One region of the Lysobacter sp. Soil_N_23 genome, then DNA from elsewhere that is predicted to be linked to it. Evidence: riboswitches for the same ligand, from Rfam matches in the RefSeq annotation. Region 1 holds a riboswitch; the other holds the start of a gene.
What was found. Region 1 has a riboswitch for cobalamin ahead of metE (5-methyltetrahydropteroyltriglutamate--homocysteine S-methyltransferase). Riboswitches for the same ligand answer to the same signal wherever they lie in the genome.
Positions count from the first base shown of each region.

Region 1 (10,452 bases):
GCGACTGGTCGCTGTTCGACCCGGCCAAGGTGCCGCAGCTGACCGACCTGTGGGGCGAGGCCTTCGACCGTGCCTACCACGCCGCCGAAGTGGCCGGTCTGGCGGCGCGCCAGGTCAAGGCACGCGAGCTGTACAGCCGCATGGTGCGGACGCTGGCGCAGACCGGCAACGGCTGGATGAACTTCAAGGACAAGTCCAACCGCGCCTGCAACCAGACCCTGCGCGAAGGCAACGTGGTGCACCTGTCGAACCTGTGCACCGAGATCCTGGAAGTCACTTCGCAGGACGAGACCGCGGTGTGCAACCTGGGGTCGATCAACCTGTCGCACCACGTCAAGCTGTTCGCCGAAGGCCCGGTGCACGGCGAAGACGGTCGCTTCGATTTCGAGAAGCTCGCAGAAACCGTGCGCCTTGCCGTGCGCCAGCTCGACCGCGTGATCGACCTCAACTTCTACCCGATCGAGACTGCGCGCCGCGCCAACCTCAAGTGGCGCCCGGTCGGCCTCGGCGTGATGGGCCTGCAGGACGTATTCTTCAAGCTGCGCATGCCGTTCGATTCCGAGCAGGCGCGGGCGCTGTCGAAGCAGATTGCCGAAGCGGTGTATTTCCATGCGCTGTCCGCCTCGAACGAGCTGGCGATGGAACGCGGTCGTCATCCTTCTTTTGCCGACACGCGCGCGTCGCAGGGCGAGCTGCAGTTCGAAGCCTGGGGCGTGACGCCGTCCGAGGCCCACGGCTGGGACAGCCTGCGTGCCCGCATCGCCGAACACGGCCTGCGCAACTCGCTGCTGATCGCGATCGCGCCTACCGCGACCATCGCCTCGATCGCCGGCTGCTACGAGTGCATCGAGCCGCAGGTGTCGAACCTGTTCAAGCGCGAGACGCTGTCGGGCGACTTCCTCGTCGTCAACCGCTACCTCGCCGAGGAGCTCAAGACGCTCGGCCTGTGGACGCCGGAGCTGCGCGACCGCATCAAGATGGCCGAAGGTTCGATCCAGGGCATCACGCAGATTCCCGAGTCGCTGCGCGCGGTCTATCGCACCGCGTGGGAACTGCCGATGCGTTCGCTGATCGACATGGCCGCCGACCGTGGTGCCTTCATCGACCAGAGCCAGTCGCTGAACCTGTTCATCGAGAGCCCGAACATCGGCCAGCTGTCGTCGATGTACATGTACGCGTGGAAGAAGGGGCTCAAGACCACCTACTACCTGCGCTCGCGTCCGGCGACGAAGATCGCCAAGGCCACCGTCAGCGGCGTAGTCGAGGCGGCCAAGCCGGAGTACAGCGCGGTCGAAGCGGTGGCGTGCTCGCTGGAGAACCCGGAAAGCTGCGAAGCCTGTCAGTAACCCTCCGACGTAGCCCCTCTCCCGCTTGCGGGAGAGGGGTTGGGGTGAGGGCAGCTCCACCCGCACCGCGAAGAGCGCCCTCATCCGCCCTTCGGGCACCTTCTCCCGCCAGCGGGAGAAGGGAACCCACAAGAAAACCTTCCCTTCAGCCGGCGTGCGACGCGCGAACTGCCTCCCTCCCCTCGCGGAACGCAGCGTCGCCCGCCCCTGAAGGGCAAGGTCCACCGAGGCAACACCATGTCCGACACCCGCCTGCTCGACCCCGGCTTCGACCTCACCCTGCGGCCAATGCGCTACCCGCAGTTCTACGAGATGTACCGCGACGCGATCCGCAACACCTGGACCGTGGAAGAGGTCGATTTCTCGCTCGACGTCAACGACCTCAAGCACAAGCTCGGACCGGCCGAGCGCCACCTGATCGAGCGCCTGGTGGCCTTCTTCGCCACCGGCGACAGCATCGTCGCCAACAACCTGGTGCTTAACCTGTACCAGCACATCAACGCGCCCGAGGCGCGCATGTACCTGTCGCGGCAGCTGTACGAGGAAGCGCTGCACGTGCAGTTCTACCTGACCCTGCTCGACACCTACCTGCCCGACCCGGTCGCGCGCGCCAAGGCGTTCGATGCGGTGCAGAACATTCCCTCGATCCGCGCCAAGGCCGAGTTCTGCTTCAAGTGGATCGATTCGATCCAGGACATCCGGCGCATCGAAACCGCGGAGCAGCGTCGCCAGTTCCTGCTCAACCTGATCTGCTTCGCCTGCTGCATCGAAGGCCTGTTCTTCTTCGCCGCCTTCGCCTACGTCTACTACCTGCGTTCGCGCGGCCTGCTGCACGGCCTGGCGTCGGGCACCAACTGGGTGTTCCGCGACGAGAGCTGCCACATGGCCTTCGCCTTCGAAGTGATCCGCACCGCGCGCAGCGAGCAGCCGGAACTGTTCGACGACGAGTTGCAGCGCCAGGTCGTGCAGATGCTGGAGGAAGCAGTGGAGTGCGAGATGCAGTTCGCCCAGGACGTGCTGTCGGGCGGCGTCGCCGGCCTCTCGCCCAAGGACATGCGCCAGTACCTGCAGTACTGCGCCGACCAGCGCCTGGCGCAACTGGGCATGCCGCGCCATTTCGGCGCGACCAATCCGTTCGCGTTCATGGACCTGCAGGACGTGCAGGAAGTGACCAACTTCTTCGAGCGGCGCGTCTCGGCCTACCAGGTGGGCGTGCAGGGCGAGGTCGCCTTCGATGCCGCGTTCTGACGCGGCTTCGCTCCCTCTCCCGCGCGCGGGAGAGGGCCGGGGTGAGGGCAAGGCCGCGCCCGCGCCCCCCACCGAAGCCCGCATGACCGAAATAGTCTTCCCCGACCACACCAACCACCTCGGCACCCTGTTCGGCGGCCAGGCCCTGGCGTGGATGGACAAGGCCGCCTTCGTCGCCGCCTCGCGCTATGCGCGCAGCACGGTGGTCACCGCACGATCGGAACAGATCGACTTCCACGTCGCCGTGCCCAAGGGCGCGCTGGTCGAACTGGTCGCGCGCGTGGTCGCCACCGGACGCAGTTCGCTGCAGGTGGAAGTCGACATGTACCGCGAGGACCTGATGACCGGCGACACGCAACTGGCCACGCGCGGCCGCTTCACCATGGTCGCGCTCGACCTGCACGGCCAGCCGACACCGGTCCCCGCGCTGAAGCCATTCGACGATTGACGCCTCCTGCCTGCAGGGCTAACGTAGCGGCGTCGTGGTGATCATCGCTTCATAAAGATGGAGCGATGTGACAAGTACCGCCGGGCAACCGGCGGCGCCAGAGGGAATCCGGTACGGACGCCAGTCCAATTCCGGAGCTGCCCCGCAGCGGTATATGGGAACGACCGCCATCCATGCACTGGGCGCTGAGCCCGGGAAGCGATGGTCAGTAGATGAGGACCTGGTGTCCTCGCGCCCACAAGCCCGAAGACCTGCCCCGACCGGAGGGTACGCCCTCCGCCCGACCCCCGACCGCACGGCTCGCGCCGCGCGGCCGGTTCGCCCGCGGGGGCGAAGGTCGAAGGCAGGTCCCGGTCCCGACGCCGCTTGCGGCAGCGGGCGCGTGCCCATGCCCTCCTTCGTTGCCCTGCGTCATGCATAACGCATCGCAGGTACATCACCATGATCCAGGTAACCCATCTCGGCTTCTCGCGCATCGGCGCGCGACGCGAACTCAAGCAGGCCCTCGAATCGTTCTGGAAAGGCCAGACGACATCGGCGGACCTTCACGCAACCGCACGCGAACTGCGTGCCCGGCACTGGCAGCTGTCACGCGATGCCGGCGTCGACGTCGTTCCCTGCAACGACTTCTCCCTGTACGACCACGTGCTCGACACCGCGGTCCTGTTCGACGCCATCCCGCCCTCGCACCGCGACGTGTTCGAGGCAGACCCGCTGGCGGGCTATTTCGCCCTCGCCCGCGGCCTGCAGGACAGCCAGCACGACCTCCACGCGCTGGAGATGACCAAGTGGTTCGACAGCAATTACCACTACCTCGTGCCGCAGTTCCAGGTCGACCAGACGTTCCGCCTGCGCGGCGACAAGCCGCTGGCCGAACTGCGTGAAGCCCAGGCGCTGGGGCTGGAGGCGCGCCCGGTGCTGCTCGGCCCGGTGTCGTTCCTCAAGCTGGGCAAGCGTGAAGATGGCGGCTGCCCGCTGGAACTGCTCGACTCGCTGCTGCCGGCCTATGTGCAACTGCTGCAGCAGTTGAAGAGCGCCGGTGCATCGTGGGTGCAGATCGACGAACCCTGCCTGGTACTCGACCTGGGCGACGCCGACCGCGACGCCTATCGTCGGGCCTTCGCCGCACTGGCCGCGGCCGACGTTCCGCAGATCCTGCTCGCCACCTACTTCGGCGATCTGGGCGACAACCTGGAGCTGGTCGCCGGGCTGCCGGTCGGCGCACTGCACATTGATCTTGCACGCGCGCCGCAGCAGCTCGGGCGCGTACTGGCAGCGTGGCCGGCCGAGCGATCGCTGAGCCTCGGCATCGTCGATGGGCGCAACGTGTGGCGCACCAACCTCGATGCGGCGCTGGCGCTTGTACGCACGGCTGGACCGCGCGTGCGATGGCTGGCGCCCTCGTGCTCCCTGCTGCACGTGCCGATCGACCTGGAGCTCGAGCGCAAGCTGCCACAGCCCCTGCGCGGCGGCATGGCGTTCGCGCGCCAGAAGCTGGAAGAGCTGCGACTGCTCGCCGATGCCCACGCTGACAATGCAGCCGCGGCGACAGCGATCTCCACCGCACAGGCGGCCCGCGCCGCACATCGCAACGCGCCGGAACTGCGCAACGCAGGTGTGCGCTCGCGGATGGCCGACCTTGTGCCGGCGATGAGCCGGCGCATCACCCCCTATCCGCAGCGCGCGCGACTGCAGCACGAGCGCCTGTCACTGCCGCCGCTGCCGATCACCACGATCGGTTCGTTCCCGCAGCTGTCGCTGGTGCGCAAGGCACGCGCCGACCACAAGGCCGGCAAGCTCGATGACGCCGGCTACCGCCAGTTCCTGGAGCGCGAGATCGACAACTGCCTGCGCGAACAGGAAGCCATCGGCCTGGACGTGCTGGTGCACGGCGAGTTCGAACGCAACGACATGGTCGAGTACTTCGGCGAGCAGCTCGACGGCTTCGCCTTCACTTCCCACGGCTGGGTGCAAAGCTACGGCTCGCGCTGCGTGAAGCCGCCGGTGCTGTACGGCGACGTCAGCCGGCCGCGCGCGATGACCGTGGAGTGGACCTCCTACGCGCAGTCGCGCACGCAGTATCCGGTGAAGGGCATGCTGACCGGGCCGGTCACCATCCTGCAGTGGTCGTTCGTGCGCGACGACCAGCCGCGCGCCGACACCTGCCGGCAGATCGCGCTGGCCCTGCGCGATGAAGTGCTGGAGCTGGAAGCGGCCGGCATCGCCATCATCCAGATCGACGAACCGGCCTTGCGCGAAGGCCTGCCGTTGCGACGCGAGGACTGGCCGCACTACCTGGCCTGGGCAGTGGAGGCGTTCGGCCTGGCCGCCGGTGCGGTGGCCGACACCACCCAGATCCACACCCACATGTGCTACGCCGAGTTCAACGACATCATCGACGCGGTCGCCGCGCTCGATGCCGACGTGATCTCGATCGAGACCTCGCGCTCGCGGATGGAACTGCTCGATGCCTTCGCCAGGTTCCGCTACCCCAACGGCATCGGCCCGGGCGTGTATGACATCCACGCCCCGCGCGTGCCGTCGCCGGCGGAGATCGGCGAACTGCTGGACAAGGCGTTGCAGGTGATCCCGGCGGCGCAGCTGTGGGTCAACCCGGACTGCGGCCTGAAGACGCGCGCCTGGCCGGAAGTGCGCAAAGCGCTGAGCGCGATGGTCCAGGCCACGCGCGAACTGCGCCTGGGGCTGGCCACGGCCTGACAGCGATGGAGCCGCCCGCCCGGCACCACGGGCGGGCGGCCTGCGACACACCCTTGCATCCGGCTCCATTGCATCCGGGCCGGACGCAGGCCTAAATAGCCGAAATCCTTGACGGGAATCGTCGCTGCCATGTCGCCAATGCGCTTACCCCGCAGCCATGTCGTCTGGCTCGCCCTGATCGCGATCGCGCTGTTCGTCCTGCGGCTCTTCAGCAACCAGCACTATGGCTTCCATCGCGACGAGCTGGCGCTGCTCGACGATGCGCGCAGCCTGGCCTGGGGCTACGTCGCCTACCCGCCGCTGACGCCGGCACTGGCGCGGATCTCGCTGGAGCTGTTCGGCGATTCGCTCAGCGGCTTCCGTGTGTTCGCGGCGCTGGCGCAAAGCATCGCCGCCGTGCTCGCCGGCCTGATTGCGCGCGAGATGGGCGGCACCCGCGCCACGCAGATAGTCGCTGCGCTGTTCGCCGCACTGGCGCCGTTCTCGATGGTCGCCGGCGGGCTGATGCAGTACGTCAGCATCGACTACCTGTGGTGGGTGCTGCTGGCCTGGCTGGTGCTGCGACTGGTCAACAGCGGCGACGCGCGGTGGTGGCTGGCGATCGGCGCGGTCATCGGCCTGGGCATGCTGACCAAGTACACGATGGTGTTCTTCGTCGCCGGGATAGTGGTGGCGACGCTGGCAACGCCGCTGCGCGCGCACCTGCGCAGCCGCTGGCTGTGGCTCGGTGCGGTGCTGTCGCTGCTGCTGTTCCTGCCCAATGCACTGTGGCAGTGGCGGTACGACTTCATCTCGCTGGATTTCCTGCAGTCGATCCATGCGCGCGATGTGCGCATCGGCCGTACCAAGGACTTCCTGATCGAGCAGCTGTACGGCAACGCTGGGCTCATGGCCCTGCCAGTCTGGTTGGCCGGGCTGGCGTGGCTGGTGCTGTCCAAGGCAGGCCGGCGCTACGCGGTGGTCGCATGGATGTACCTGGTACCGCTGCTGCTGTTCGTGCTCGCCCAAGGCCGCTCCTACTACCTGGCCGGCGCCTATCCGATGCTGCTTGCGGCCGGTTGCGTCGCGATCGAGCAGTTCCTGCACCGGCAGGGTCCGTTGCGCGCAGGCTACGCGCTCACCGGCACCGCCCTGCTGACCGTGTGGGTCGTGGCGATGGCCATAGGCAGCGGATTGATCGGCCTGCAGTTTGCCAAAGTCAATTCAACCGGCTGGCGAATCAGCCGGGCGGCGCACGACAACTTCGCCGAGCAGATCGGATGGCCGGAGCTGGTGGAGGAAGTCGCGCGCATCTACCACGAACTGCCGCCAGCCGAGCGCGAGCACACCGCGGTGTTCACCAACAACTACGGCGAGGCCGGGGCAATCAACCTGTATGGACCGAAGCTGGGATTGCCGATGGCGATCAGTCCGGTCAATTCGTACTGGTACAAGGGCTATGGTGCGACGCCGCCGCAGACGGTGATAGTGCTCGGCGATTCACCCGCGGACATCGCCGATGCACCGGCCCATTGCGTGTTCGCCGGTCGGGTCCGCAATCGCTACAACGTGCCTAATGAGGAAACGCGCGACCACCCCGACATCTTCATTTGCCGCGACCTGCGCATTCCGTGGCAGCAGGCGTGGCCGAAGATGCAGAAGTTCGGTTAGGCGCTTCCGGCAATGGGTACGCCGAGCGGCAGGGCGCCCTTGCGTTCCTGCAGGCCGAGGCCGTAGCGCAGGCTGTAGCCGATCTTGCTGGCGTGTTCGCAGGCCAGCGCGGCGTGCTCGGGTGCAAGCAGCGACTCCGCGGTCTTCTGCCACAGCGACAGCCATTGGTCGAAATGCTCGGGGCGGATCGGGTGTGGCCGATGCGCGGCCATGGGCTGGCCGCGGTAGCTGCGCGTGCCGAGCAGGACCGACGACCAGAACGACGTCAGCAGCCGCTTGTGCTCGGGCCAGTCGTCGATGGCGGCATTGAAGACGGGGCCGAGTTCCGGATGGACGCGGACCTGCTCGTAGAAGCGGTCTACGAGGGTCGCCAGCTGTTGCTCGTCAAGCTGTCTGGATTCGCTCATTGCGGCCATAGCTGGGGGCGTTCCGTTCGGAAAACAAGGTGAGCCGCGCCTTGCTGGCGGAGAACCGAAGCAACGTCCATGGGTTCCCGCCTTCGCGGGAATGACGAGCATCAGAGCAACGACGCTGGGTCCCCGCCTTCGCGGGGATGACGGTCTTCTTTAGCCCCTCTCCCGCTTGCGGGAGAGGGGTTGGGGTGAGGGCCCCCGAAGACCATGCAACGAAACTACGAAGCGTCGTCCGCCGGGCCGGGGATTGCGCAGCAGCGGGCCATGGATGGCCCGCGCCCCGCATTCGGACAGGATGTCCGACCAAGGGGCGGAGCAATCCCCGGCCCGGCGGACGACGCCGCTCCGCAGACGCAAGCCCGACACGCAACACGCAAAAGCACCAGCAGGTCCCTCACTACGTTCGGGACGACAAGCACCGAGAGCCTTCACGCAGGGGCAGGGAGAACCAAAAAAACAAGGCCGGCAAAATGCCGGCCTTGTCCGTGATGCAGCAGGTGCGCGCCTTACTTGCCGGCGACAACCTTGACCATCTCGAGGCACTTGTTCGAGTAGCCCCACTCGTTGTCGTACCAGCTGACCAGCTTGACGAAGGTGCCGTCGAGCGCGATGCCGGCTTCGGCGTCGAAGATCGAGGTGCGCACGTCGCCGCGGAAGTCGGTCGCCACGACCTTGTCCTCGGTGTAGCCCAGGATGCCCTTGAGCGCGCCTTCCGACTGCGCCTTCATCTCCGCGCAGATCTCGGCGTAGGTCGCCGGCTTTTCCAGCTCGACCGTCAGATCGACCACCGACACGTCAGAAGTCGGCACACGGAAGGCCATGCCCGTGAGCTTCTTGTTGAGCTCCGGGATCACCACGCCAACGGCCTTGGCCGCACCGGTGCTGGACGGAATGATGTTCTCCAGGATGCCGCGGCCGCCGCGCCAGTCCTTGTTGGACGGACCATCGACGGTCTTCTGCGTCGCCGTGGCAGCGTGCACCGTGGTCATCAGGCCGCGCTTGATACCCCACTTGTCATTGACGACCTTGGCAATCGGCGCCAGGCAGTTGGTGGTGCACGAAGCGTTGGAAACGATCGCCTCGCCGTTGTACTTGGTGTGGTTCACACCGTAGACGAACATCGGCGTGTCGTCCTTCGACGGCGCCGACAGCACGACCTTCTTCGCGCCGGCATCGAGATGCTTCTGCGCGGTGACCTTGTCGAGGAACAGACCGGTGGATTCGATGACGACGTCGGCGCCGACTTCATCCCACTTCAAGTTGGCCGGATCGCGCTCCTGGGTCAGGCGGATCTTCTTGCCGTTGACCAGCAGCGTGTTGCCCTCGACCTTCACGTCGCCCTTGAAGCGGCCGTGGACGGAATCGTAGCTGAGCATGTAGGCCAGGTAGTCCGGCTCCAGCAGGTCGTTGATGGCGACGATCTCGATCTCGCCATTGAAGTTCTGCACGGCCGAGCGCAGCACGTTGCGCCCGATGCGGCCGAAGCCGTTGATACCCACCTTGATGGTCATAGCTGGAAAACTCCTGCGGCCGCGCCCGGCGCGGCGGATGGACGGGGAACGCCCATTCTAACAGGCCCGCCCGCGGGCCCGGGATGAAAGGGTCACCGCGGCTCAAGGGCGACTTGATCAGGGGCGACTTGATCCGGATCAAGCGCGTCCGCAGGCTCCTGCAGACACTGGAGCCCTCCTACAACGAGGCTCCCCCATGCACAAGCCGCTTCTGTCCTGCGCCGTCGCACTCGCCCTCGGCAGCGCCGCCCTCCCCGCCCTGGCCCAGTCCGCCGGCGACTGGACCCTGGGCGTCGGCGTCCACGCCGTCGACCCCAAGTCGGACAACGGCCGCCTGGCCGGCGGAACCCTCGACGTCGACGTCGACCGCGACTTCAAGCCGAGCCTGACCTTCGAATACTTCGTGCGCGACAACCTCGGCGTGGAAGTCCTCGCCGCCTGGCCGTTCGAGCACGACATCAACATCGTCGGCCTGGGCCGGGTCGGCAGCACCAAGGAGCTACCGCCTACAGTCTCGCTGCAGTACCACTTCAACGGCCAAGGCAAGATCTCGCCGTTCGTGGGCGCGAGCATCAACTACACCGCGTTCTTCAGCGAGGACACCACGGGTGCGCTGGCCGGCAGCAAGCTCAAGCTCGACGACTCCTGGGGCCTGGCGGCGCATGCCGGCGTCGACTTTGCGGTCGGGCAACGCGGCGCGATCCGTATCGACGCACGCTGGATCGACATCGATACCGATGTCGCCCTCGACGGCGCCAGGCTGGGCACGGTCGCGATCGACCCGATCGTCTACGGCGCTGCCTACGTCATGAAGTTCTGATCATGGCGTTCCGGGGCCGCGTTTCAGCCGCGAACACCCCGCCACGCAAAGGAGTGTCATCGCAGGTCGGCTAAAGTGCGCGCCATGATCAGAGCCCTCACCGCCTTCCTGCTTGTCCTCAGCCTCCTGCCCGCCCCCGCTGCCGCGTGGGGCCGGCTCGGCCATCGCCTGGTCGCGTCGCTGGCCTGGGACGGGATGACCCCGGCTGCCCGCGCAGCCGCCCTGCAACTGCTCGAAGGCGAACCGGAGCCGACCCTGGCCGGCATCGCCAACTGGGCCGACGACCTGCGCGAGAACG
Region 1 covers NZ_JBDGKY010000015.1:56,058-66,509, reverse strand. The annotation lists gene AC3A3X_RS12425 (ribonucleoside-diphosphate reductase subunit alpha) at 1-1,346, shown strand, start outside; gene AC3A3X_RS12420 (ribonucleotide-diphosphate reductase subunit beta) at 1,584-2,594, shown strand; gene AC3A3X_RS12415 (acyl-CoA thioesterase) at 2,677-3,042, shown strand; cobalamin riboswitch at 3,117-3,297, shown strand; gene metE (5-methyltetrahydropteroyltriglutamate--homocysteine S-methyltransferase) at 3,484-5,760, shown strand; gene AC3A3X_RS12405 (glycosyltransferase family 39 protein) at 5,899-7,410, shown strand; gene AC3A3X_RS12400 (group III truncated hemoglobin) at 7,407-7,817, opposite strand; gene gap (type I glyceraldehyde-3-phosphate dehydrogenase) at 8,330-9,334, opposite strand; gene AC3A3X_RS12390 (OmpW/AlkL family protein) at 9,531-10,154, shown strand; gene AC3A3X_RS12385 (S1/P1 nuclease) at 10,239-10,452, shown strand, end outside.

Region 2 (10,452 bases), on a different contig from region 1:
GTTCGGCGCGCGCACTCGGCGTGGAGATCCGCACCAATGCCGCGGTCGAGCAGGTGGTCGTGCGCGGTGGCCGTGCCTCGGGCGTCGCCCTCGCCAACGGCGACGAGCTGCGCGCCAAGGTCGTCATCTCGGCGGCCGATCCAAAGCGCAGCTTCCTGCAGTTCGTCGAAGGCAAGCACCTGCCCGACGAGTTCGTCCAGCAGATCAGGAACTTCCGCGTCCGCGGTTCCTCCGGCAAGGTCAACATCGCCTTCAGCGGACTGCCCGATTTCACCTGCCTGCCCGGCGAAGGCCCGCTGCACCGCGGCGCGGTTTCGATCAGCCCGAGCATGGAGTACATCGAGCGCGCCTTTGATGAGGCCAAGTACGGCCAGTTCGCCAAGCAGCCGTACATCGACATGATCTTCCCGTCGATGATTGACCGCGACATGGCCCCGCCGGGCCATCACGTGGCCTCGTGCTTCGTGCAGTACGCGCCGTACGACATCGAGGGCGGCTGGGACGATGCCAAGCGCGACGCGTTCGGCGAGACGGTGATCTCCACGCTCGAGCGCTACGCCCCGGACATCCGCAGCAAGATCGTCGGCAAGCAGGTGATCACGCCCAAGGACATCGAGCAGATCGCCGGCATCACCGGCGGCAACATCTTCCACGGCGAACTGCTGCTGCACCAGCTGTTCTTCCTGCGACCCGCGCCGCAGTGGGCCGACTTCCGCACGCCGCTGCCGGGCTACTACTTTGGCGCCTCCGGCGCGCACCCCGGCGGTGGCGTGATGGGTGCGGCCGGCAAGATGGCGGCGCAGGAAGTGCTGAAGGACTGGAAGTGAAGGCCGCCCACCACATCCCGTCGTCCCGGCGAAAGTCGGGACCCATCTTGATCTCGCCGTTTGCGCGAGCGTCAACGTCAAAATGGGTCCCGGCTTTCGCCGGGATGACGAATCAGAACCTGCAGAAGTGACCATGACGAACACGCGATACGACATCCTCATCGTCGGCGCCGGCCACAACGGCCTGGTCGCGGCGACCTATCTCGCCAAGGCCGGCAAGAAGGTGCTGGTACTCGAACAGCGCGACCGCGCCGGCGGGCAGCTCGCCGCCGACACCTTCGGCGACAGCGCATTCGATCCGCTCCATGCGGGCGCGCAGCTGCGCCCCGACATCGTCGCCGACCTCGGGCTGACCAGGCACGGACTGGTGTACGAGGCCGCAACCCCGTACGTGTCGCTGCAGCCGGACGGCAAGCGCCTGCACCTGTCGACCACGCCGGGCGACGCCGCCACGCTCGAATCGATCCGCCAGTTCTCCTCCGCCGACGCCGCGCGCTGGCCGGAGTTCGTCGCCTTCATGGATCGCGCCGCCGCCTTCCTCGATGCCGCCTACCGCACGCCGATGCCGCGCCTGCCGCATGTCGGCTTGGCCGAGGGCTGGCCGCTGGCGAAGCTGGCCTGGACGCTGCGCCGACTGGGCGGCCGCGACATGTTCCGGGTGATCCGGGCGATGTCGATGTCGACGGTGGAATTCACCGAAGAATGGTTCGAGTCGGAGCAGGTGAAGGCCGCGATCGCCGCGGTCGGCATCCACGGTCACACGCTCGGATCGATGTCGGCCGGCACCGGCTACACGCTGATGCACAACTGGCTCAATCGCGGTGGCCTCGCGCAGCGTCCGGTCGTAGGCGGCAACGGCAAGGTCGCCGAGGCGCTGGTGGCCGCATTCAGGGCCGCAGGTGGCGAGCTGCGCACGGGCGCCGGCGTCGAACGCATCCTGGTCGACTCGCTGCGGGTGTCGGGCGTGCGCCTGGACAACGGCGAGGAGATCGCGGCAACGACGGTGCTGTCGGCCGCCGATCCGCGCCGCACCCTGCTGGGCCTGGTCGGCGCACCGGAGCTGCCGCCGGACTTCGTCTGGCAGGTGCAGTCGATCAAGATGCGCGGCGCCGTGGCCAAGGTGCACCTGCTGACCAACGGCCAGCATGGCCTGCCGGCGGGAACGCTGGCGATCGCACCGACGTTGAAGTACCTCGAACGCGCCTTTGATGCGGCCAAGTACGGCGAGCTTTCAGCGCAGCCCTATCTGGAGGTCACCACCGCCGGCAAGGTCGTTTCCATCCATGTCCAGTCGGCGCCGTACAAGCTGCGTGGCACCGGCTGGGACGAGGCGAGGGGAACGATCGGGCGCACGGCCATCCAGATCGTTGCCGCACAGTTCCCGGCGCTGGAAGCGTCCGTGCGCGAAGTGCGCACGATCACGGCGGCCGACCTGGAGCAACAGTACGGTCTCAGCGAAGGCGACATGAACCACGGACAGCTGATCCTTGATCAGATGTTCTTCATGCGTCCGCTGCCGGGCTGGTCGAATCACGGCACGCCGGTCGATGGTCTCTACCTGTGCGGCAGTGGCTGCCACGGCGGTGGCGGCATCAGCGGCGCGGCCGGGCGCAATGCCGCGCAGGCCGTGTTGAAAGCCAAAGCAGGCGCGTAAAGTCGGAGGTGGCCGCGAAACCGCGGCCGCCTCGTTGGCACCATCATGAAGGCGACGGTATCCGTCGATGCGGCAGTGCAAGGGAAGTCACGCAGCTTCCTCGACGGCATCGTGCGGCACCGGTCAGGGCTGATCTGCCTGGTGGCGGTGATCGTCTTCCTGTCGACCTGCATCGTGCTGCAGTGGCTGCGCACCGACCTGGACTGGCGCCAGGATCCGCTCAGTGCCTACCTCAAGGGGCCCTACGGCGGCTGGCTGCGATTGGCCTATTACTCGCTGAGCATGGCGCTGATCCTGCTGGGTGCGGGCCTGTACCGCGTGTTGCAGCCACAGGCGCGCAGCGCCATACCGGCGATGTTGCTGGCCCTGGCCGGGATCGCGCTGGCGGTGACCGCGATCTCCGAGACCGATCTGCCGCTGCTGGACCATGACCAGGAAAACCAGCTGCACCGGCTCGCCGCGATGACCACCTTCCTGAGCGTGACATCGGCGATGGTGCTGCAGTCCTGGCGCTTCCACTACGACGCGATCTGGCGCGTGCACGTGGCACTGGCGTTGCCCCTGGCGGTGGCCAGCTTCATCGCACTGTGGATCTACGCCTACTGGCACGGCATGCCGGAAGGCCTGCGGCAGAAGACGTTGATCTCGATGATCCTGCTGTGGCTGGGAACTGCCGCGTGGTGGTTGCGACATGAGCAGCTCGTGAGGCTGCAGCCGGTTGGGGATACGCCGCCAACGCCGGAGTAGGGCGGCTGCACGTCATCCCGCGAAGTCCACCCCGTCATTCCCGCGAAGGCGGGAACCACCACCCCGTCATTTCCGCGAAGGCGGGAACCTCCACCTCGTCATTCCCGCGCAGGCGGGAATCCATGGACGTTGCTCTCCCCCGCCGCGACCAAAAGCCCGTCATCCCCGCGAAGGCGGGGACCCAGCGACTTTCGTGCAACATCAACGGCAAATGGATCCCGGCTTTCGCCGGGATGACGGTTAAGGGACGAGATGACGGTTAAGGGGCGAGATGATGTGGGGAAACTGATGCGCTACGGGCCTGGATCCCGGCGTACGCCGGGATGACGGTGAGGACGGTGAAGACGGTGAGGTCGGTGGGACGGTGAGACGGTGAGGTAGTGATGACGGGTCGGGGCCCTCACCCGCCCGCGCTCAGATCCTCATGCAACAACCGATGAAACAAATGCTCCCCCGCCTCGCGCCGCACCGACAGCCGCCCGGTCGAATAAGCACGCGAATGCAACCCGCGCTGCACCGACTTGCAGATCGCCATGTCCTCGTCCTGGATCTGCTGCCCGACATCGACGCTGGCGCGGTTGCGCGCATACGCCGCCTCCGACACATCGTCGAACCAGAAATCGAAGATCACCTCGGTCTGGTTGACGCCCAGCGGCAGCACGAGGTTGGTGTCCATCATGCCCTCGTACCAGTTGATCATCAGGTTCGGGTGCATCCAGTAGTACAGCGCACGATCCCCCTTGCGCACCGCGGCGTAGTCCTCCTGCGCCTTGGCCGTGGTCAGCGGACTCGACTGCAGGCAGAAGCGGCCGCCGTTCTCGATGGCGTAGTTCTTGTAGTCCAGGACGCTGTCCAGACCCTTGTGCAGGTGCGGCACGTGGTAGCCACCGTCGAGGTAGTTGTCGACGAACACCTTCCAGTTGCAGTCGAACAGGTAATGGCGGCGTTCGAAGAAGTGCAGCTTCGACAGCTGCAGCGGGCGGATCTGCCCGATCAGGTCGGCGCCGAGGAATTCCTCCAGGCTCGGCCCCTGTGCATCCAGGCGCACGAACACCCAGTTCTCCCAGACAGCCGTGGCCACCGGTGCCAGCCCGTGCTGCGACCGGTCGAAATGGCATTCGCTGTTGAAGCTCGGCGTGCCCTTGAGCGCACCCTCCAGCGTGTAGGTCCAGCCGTGGTAAGGGCAGCGCAGGTTCTGCGCACAGCCCGACGGCTCGGTCATCACCGCCGCGGCATGGTGGCGGCAGACGTTGAAGAAGCCGCGCAGCTCGCCGTCGCTGCCGCGCACGACCAGGATGGGCTCCCCGGCGATCTCGCAGGTGACGTACTGCCCGGGCTCGCGCAACTGGTCCAGGCGCCCGGCCATCTGCCACGAACGCGAGAACGTCGTGCGCTTCTCGCGCTCGCCGATGCGCTCGTCGACGTACCAGGAGGCAGGAATGGTCGAGGCCTCCGCCAGCGGCAAGGTCGGGTCGTACTGGCCCAGCAGATCTGCTACGGATGAATTCATTCGCCTCGCCCTGATGCTTCCCCACGGCAAGATTTGCCCGCGACGACGATGGTGTCAATGCGTCTGCCGCAGCCCGGAGGTGCCCGGGCCGCCCCGTAGGAGCGAGCTTGCTCGCGACCCACCGTTACCGGCGCCGGTGACGGCTGATCGCGAGCAAGCTCGCTCCTACAGGAAACAAAAAAGGCCCGGCATTGCCGGGCCTTTCTGTGGATCGAAGCGACGCCTCAGTTCACCGGCGCATAGCGCAGCGTCAGGAACCACTCGCGGCCTGGCTGGTTGTAGAACGCCACAGTCTCGTAATCGCGGTCGAACACGTTCGCCACGCGCGCCTGCAGGGTCAGGTCGCGGGTGAGGGCGTACTCGGCGCGCAGGTCGAGGGTGCCGTAGCCGCCGAGGCGGCGGGTGTTGGCGACGTCATCAAAACGCGAACCTTCGCCGACGGCGGTCAGGCCGATGCGGAACGCACCGAAGGCGCGGTCGACGTCGAGGCGGGCGCTGTTCCTGGCACGACGGGCCAGGTCGTTGCCCTCGTAGAAGCCGCGGCGGTTCTCGCTGTCGAGGTAGCTGATCGCGCCGTTGATGGTCCAGTCGGCGATGGTGGCATCCGCCGACAGCTCGGCACCCTGCATGCGCGCGCTCTCGACGTTGTTGGGCAGGTTGATCGCGGCATCGAAGGCGATCAGGTCGTCGACGTCGGTGCTGAAGGTGTCGAGGTGGACGTTGAAGCCGTCACCCAGGTAGGCCAGGCCGAGTTCCCAGGTCTCGGAGTCCTCGGGACGCAGGTTGGGGTTGCCGAAGAACGGGTAGTACAGCTCGTTGAAGGTCGGTGCCTTGAACGCGCTGCCGTAGCCGGCGGTGACGCGCCAGTTGTCGGCGAACACCAGGCCCCAGGCCGCGCCGCCGGTGGTGTGGCCGCCGAACTGCTCGTTGTCGTCACGGCGCACGCTGGCCTCGAGCGACTGCGCGCCGAACTTGCCCTGGTACTGCACGAACGCGGCCTTGTTGTCGCGCTCGTCCTCGTCGTACTGCGTGGTGCTCTCGACGCTGTCGTTGAGCCAGTCCAGGCCGACGCTGAGCAACTGGTTGGTGGCAACGCCGAAGTCGCCTTGCAGCGTGGCGCTGTCGCGGTCGGTGCTGAAGAAGTCGAGGTAGGTGTCGCCGAGGAAGTTGTCGGACGAGTCGACGTTGCGGCCCGCGGTCAGGTGGACGTCGACGCGGTCGGACGGGTGCCAGCGCAGCTTGCCGCCGATGACCTGCTGGACGGTTTCGGCGCGGTCGGTGAAGTCGCCGTCGAACTCGTTGTCGCCTTCGTTGCGCAGGGCGTGGCCTTCCAGGCTCCACTGCTCGGTCAGGTTGATGCCACCGCGCAGCGACAGTGCGTCCTTTTCGTAACCATCGCGGTCGGGCTGCGAGTCCATGGCGATGAAGCAGCCGGCACCGTCGAACGTGGTCGGGTCGAAGAAGCCGTTGCAGGCGTTGATGCCGCTGGTGCGGGTGTGCTGGTAGTCGGCACCGAACCAGCCGCGGTCATTGCCGCCGCCGAAACCGACGCCGTAACCGAGGGTGTCGTTGCTGCCGCCGTCGAAGCGCACGCGCGGGGCGAAGGCGTGCTTGTCGCGACGCGTGAACACCTGGATCACGCCGCCGATGGCGTCGGCGCCGTACAGGCTCGAACGCGGGCCGCGGACGATCTCGACGCGGTCGATCATTTCGATCGGCAGGTCCTGGAATGCGGTCAGGCCCGAGGTCGCCGAGCCGACGCGGATGCCGTCGACCAGCACCAGCACGTGGTCGGATTCGGCGCCGCGCAGGAACAGCGTGGTGAGCTTGCCGTTGCCGCCCTGGTTGGACATCGAGATGCCGGCGCGGCCGCGCAGCAGGTCGGGCAGCGAGCGTGCCTGGCTGTGGCGGATCTGTTCGGCGTCGATGACTTCCACCGGTGCCAGCGCATCGTTGACGCTGATCGCGGTGCGGTTGGCGGTGACAATGACCTGGTCGAGGTCGGTCGGGTCGGTGGCGCCAGCGGTGTCCTGCGCGTGGGCGACCGCGGGTGCGGCGAGCAGGCACGCGACGGCGAGGGACAGAGTACGCAATTGCATCGATGATTCTCCAACGCACGGCTCGGGCCGTGACGGGCAACTGGGGAAGTCGCGAAAGGAGAGTGCACGAGGCTGCGGTGTGGGCGCACGGCGCCAACGTCGCCGCCGCGATGCCCTCCGCATCGCAACCAGGGGTGGGCAGCGCCGGTGAAGGCGCGTGACCCTGCTTCCAGGCCGGTCTCCGGACTCGCGAGTGGAGGCTTGTGCTCTCCGGCGCCGCGCCTTCCCGTGACATGCACAGTGGCGGATGCAGCGCTTGTACTCGCTTACCGTTGCGGGGGCAGTGCCGGAATGGTCCCTGCGGGGACGTCACCGGCTTCCCGTTTCAACCCGTCGGCAGGACGCCGCCGGGTCACCTCGAAGCGGGGCGCAGTCTACGCGATTAGCAGGTCGCTGCCCAAATGAGCCCGGCGCCGCCATCCGGGGCCCTCACCGTCATCACCACCCTCACCGTCATGAGCACCTCACCGTCATCCCCGCGAAGGCGGGGACCTAGTGACGTTGTCTTTGACGTTGTCGCGGCAGGCAGAGCAAATGGGTCCCGGCTTTCGCCGGGACGACGTGAGGTGGCGGAAGGCGTGATGGCCTGGGTCCCGGCGTTCGCCGGGATGACGGTAACCGACGGCAAAACCCTCAGTCCCGGTCTGCCGGCTCGTCCAGCAGCGACGGCATCGCCATCGTTTCCTCGGCGACCTGGGTCGTCGTCACCGGGCCTGCCGGCGGGCGGTAGCGCGGCGGCGGCAGCAGGGCGATGGCCGCTTCGGTGGCGGCGATCAGTTCGCTGCGGCGTTCGTCGGAGATCTCCTGCCAATGGCAGTCCTGCAGCGCGCCTTCGATGGCGTACAGCAGGTTCAGCGTCGGCTTGAAGCCGGCGCGCTTGACCCGCATGAACGCCTCGACCGTGCCGATCGCGGTCAGGTCCTCGCGCGAGCGCAGTCCTACCTGGCGCAACCAGGCCGCCGACTTGGGGCCGATGTTGCGCAGCTTGTCTGCGCCTTTTTCCCCGCCCTTACCGATAGTCATGCCAGCGACTCCACGAAAGCCTGGGCAATCGCTTCCAGGCCGCGCTGGTCGTCGGCGTCGAAGCGGTCGAAGTGCGGGCTGTCCAGATCGAACACGCCGATCAGCTGGCCATCCCCCCCCACAAGTGGCACGACCAGTTCAGAGTTAGACGCAGAATCGCAGGCAATGTGGCCAGGGAAGGCGTGGACGTCGGCGATCCGCTGGGTCTGGCGGGTGGTCGCGGCGGCCCCGCAGACGCCCTTGTCGAGCGGAATCCGGATGCAGGCCGGCAGCCCCTGGAACGGGCCGACCACCAGTTCGGTGCCATCGAACAGATAGAAACCGACCCAGTTCAGGCCCGGCAGGGAGTGGTAGACCAGGGCCGACAGGTTGGCGGCATTGGCTACGCGGTCGCGTTCGCCGTGCACCAGCGCCCGCGCCTGCTCGAGCAACTGTGCGTACTGTTCGGGCTTGGGCCCGCTTAGACTTTCGCTGGTGAACATAAATGCCTCTTTCCCGCAGTCTACCAGCGTGTGGCCCTCGAGCTTGGGATGGGCGGTCCGGCGATGAACAGGCGTGATGGCGGTGCCGGCTGGTTCGTCACCGGCACCGACACCGGCATCGGCAAATCACTGGCCACTGCGACCTTGCTGCACGCGCTGCGCGCACGCGGCCTGCGTGCGGTCGGCATGAAGCCGCTCGCCAGCGGCTGCGAGGTCACCGCCGACGGTCTGCGCAATGAAGATGCGCTGCTGCTGCAGGCGGCCAGCGAGCCGCGCCCGGCCTATGACGACGTCAATCCCTATGCACTGCTGCAGCCGCTGGCACCGGAACTGGCCGCAGCCGATGCCGGCGTGACGGTGCAGCTGCAGCCGATCCTGGAGGCGTATGCACGCCTGTCGGCGATGACCGATGCGGTAGTGGTGGAAGGCGTGGGTGGCTGGGCTGCACCGCTGTCGGCCGACCTCGACCAGGCCGACCTGGTGCGCGCGCTGGACCTGCCGGTGGTGATGGTGGTCGGCCTGCGCCTGGGCTGCATCAATCACGCGCGACTGACCGCGCGCGCGATCAGCGCCGATGGTTTGCGCCTGGCCGGCTGGATCGCCAACGACATCGATCCGCAGATGGCGCGCGCCGACGACAACTTCACGTTGCTGCGGCAGCGCCTGCCGATACCTTGCTGGGGACGGCTGCCTTTCCGCGATCGGCCCGACCCAGCCGCACTGGCCCATCTGCTGGCACCGATCAGCGCTTGAAACGGTCCGCATCCGGGCCTTCCTGTGCTTGATCCGGCCTGATGCCCCTCCGTGTGACTTCTGGGGGGTGGGCGGAAGACTCAGAATGCTAGACTGGACGGTATAGGAATTAAACCAATCTGAGCATCATCGCTCGTACATGACGGAATCGGAGTCCTCCCCCATGGTCAAGAACCCGCGCTCGGTGGCAATGGCCGCCGCGTTGGCCCTCGCACTCACCGCCTGTGGCGGCAAGGATCAGGCACAGGGGGGCGGCATGCCTCCTCCGGAAGTTGGCGTCGTCAAGTTGCAGCCCGGCAACGTGCCGCTGCAGAAGGAACTCGTCGGTCGTCTGGCCGCGTTCCGCAGCGCCGACGTGCGTGCCCGCGTGCCGGGCGTGCTCAAGCAGCGCCTGTATGACGAAGGCACCGACGTGAAGGCGGGGCAGGTGCTGTTCCAGATCGATCCGGACCAGCTGAAGGCGTCGACCGGCCAGTCGCAGGCCGCGCTCGCGGCAGCGGAAGCGACGTATGCCAATGCCAAGGCCGCGGCCGATCGCGCCCGCCGCCTGGCGCCGGCGAAGTTCGTCTCGCAGTCCGATCTCGACAACGCCCTGGCCGCCGAACGCAGCTCCGCCGCCGCGGTGAAGCAGGCGCAGGCCGCGCTGGCCGATGCTCGCATCAACCTGGGTTACGCCACCGTGCGTGCGCCGATCAGCGGCCGTGCCGGCAAGCAGCAGGTCACCGAGGGCGCACTGGTCGGTCAGGACGATGCGACGCTGCTGACCACCGTCGACCAGATCGATCCGCTGTACGTGAACTTCTCGGTCAGCGTCACCGAGCTCGAGCAGATCCGTCGCGCCCGCACCGGCGCCGGCACCGGCGAGGGCCAGGTCGAAGTGATCCTGCCCGACGGCAGCACCTACCAGCGCACCGGCACCATGGACTTCTCCGGCGACGTGGTCGATCCGGCCACCGGTGCGATCGCGATGCGCGCACGCATCCCCAATCCGGACAAGCACCTGCTGCCCGGTACCTACGTGACGCTGAAGGCGACGCTCGGCGAGCAGGCCAACGCCTACCTCGTGCCGCAGGTCGGCCTGCTGCGCGATGCCAAGAGTCCGTACGTGCTGGTGGTCGGAGCCGACGGCAAGGTCGCGCGCAAGGATGTCGTCACCGATCGCCTGCAGGGCGACAACTGGGTCGTCAGCAGCGGCCTGGCCGCCGGCGACCAGATCGTCGTCTCGGGCATCCAGCGCGCAACGCCGGGCCAGCCGGCGAAGGCCGCGCCGGTGGCCGCTGCCGGCACGCCTGCCCAGGACGCAAAGCCTGTCGCCAAGCCTGCCGCCGAGGCGCAGGCAAACAAGGACTGACCCCCC
Region 2 covers NZ_JBDGKY010000007.1:122,924-133,375, reverse strand. The annotation lists gene AC3A3X_RS07825 (phytoene desaturase family protein) at 1-827, shown strand, start outside; gene AC3A3X_RS07820 (phytoene desaturase family protein) at 961-2,481, shown strand; gene AC3A3X_RS07815 (DUF998 domain-containing protein) at 2,527-3,228, shown strand; gene AC3A3X_RS07810 (aromatic ring-hydroxylating oxygenase subunit alpha) at 3,629-4,738, opposite strand; gene btuB (TonB-dependent vitamin B12 receptor) at 4,963-6,837, opposite strand; cobalamin riboswitch at 6,993-7,212, opposite strand; gene AC3A3X_RS07800 (TfoX/Sxy family protein) at 7,471-7,860, opposite strand; gene AC3A3X_RS07795 (GAF domain-containing protein) at 7,857-8,342, opposite strand; gene bioD (dethiobiotin synthase) at 8,406-9,095, shown strand; gene AC3A3X_RS07785 (efflux RND transporter periplasmic adaptor subunit) at 9,259-10,446, shown strand.
Region 2: another riboswitch for cobalamin. It lies ahead of btuB (TonB-dependent vitamin B12 receptor); the one in region 1 lies ahead of metE (5-methyltetrahydropteroyltriglutamate--homocysteine S-methyltransferase).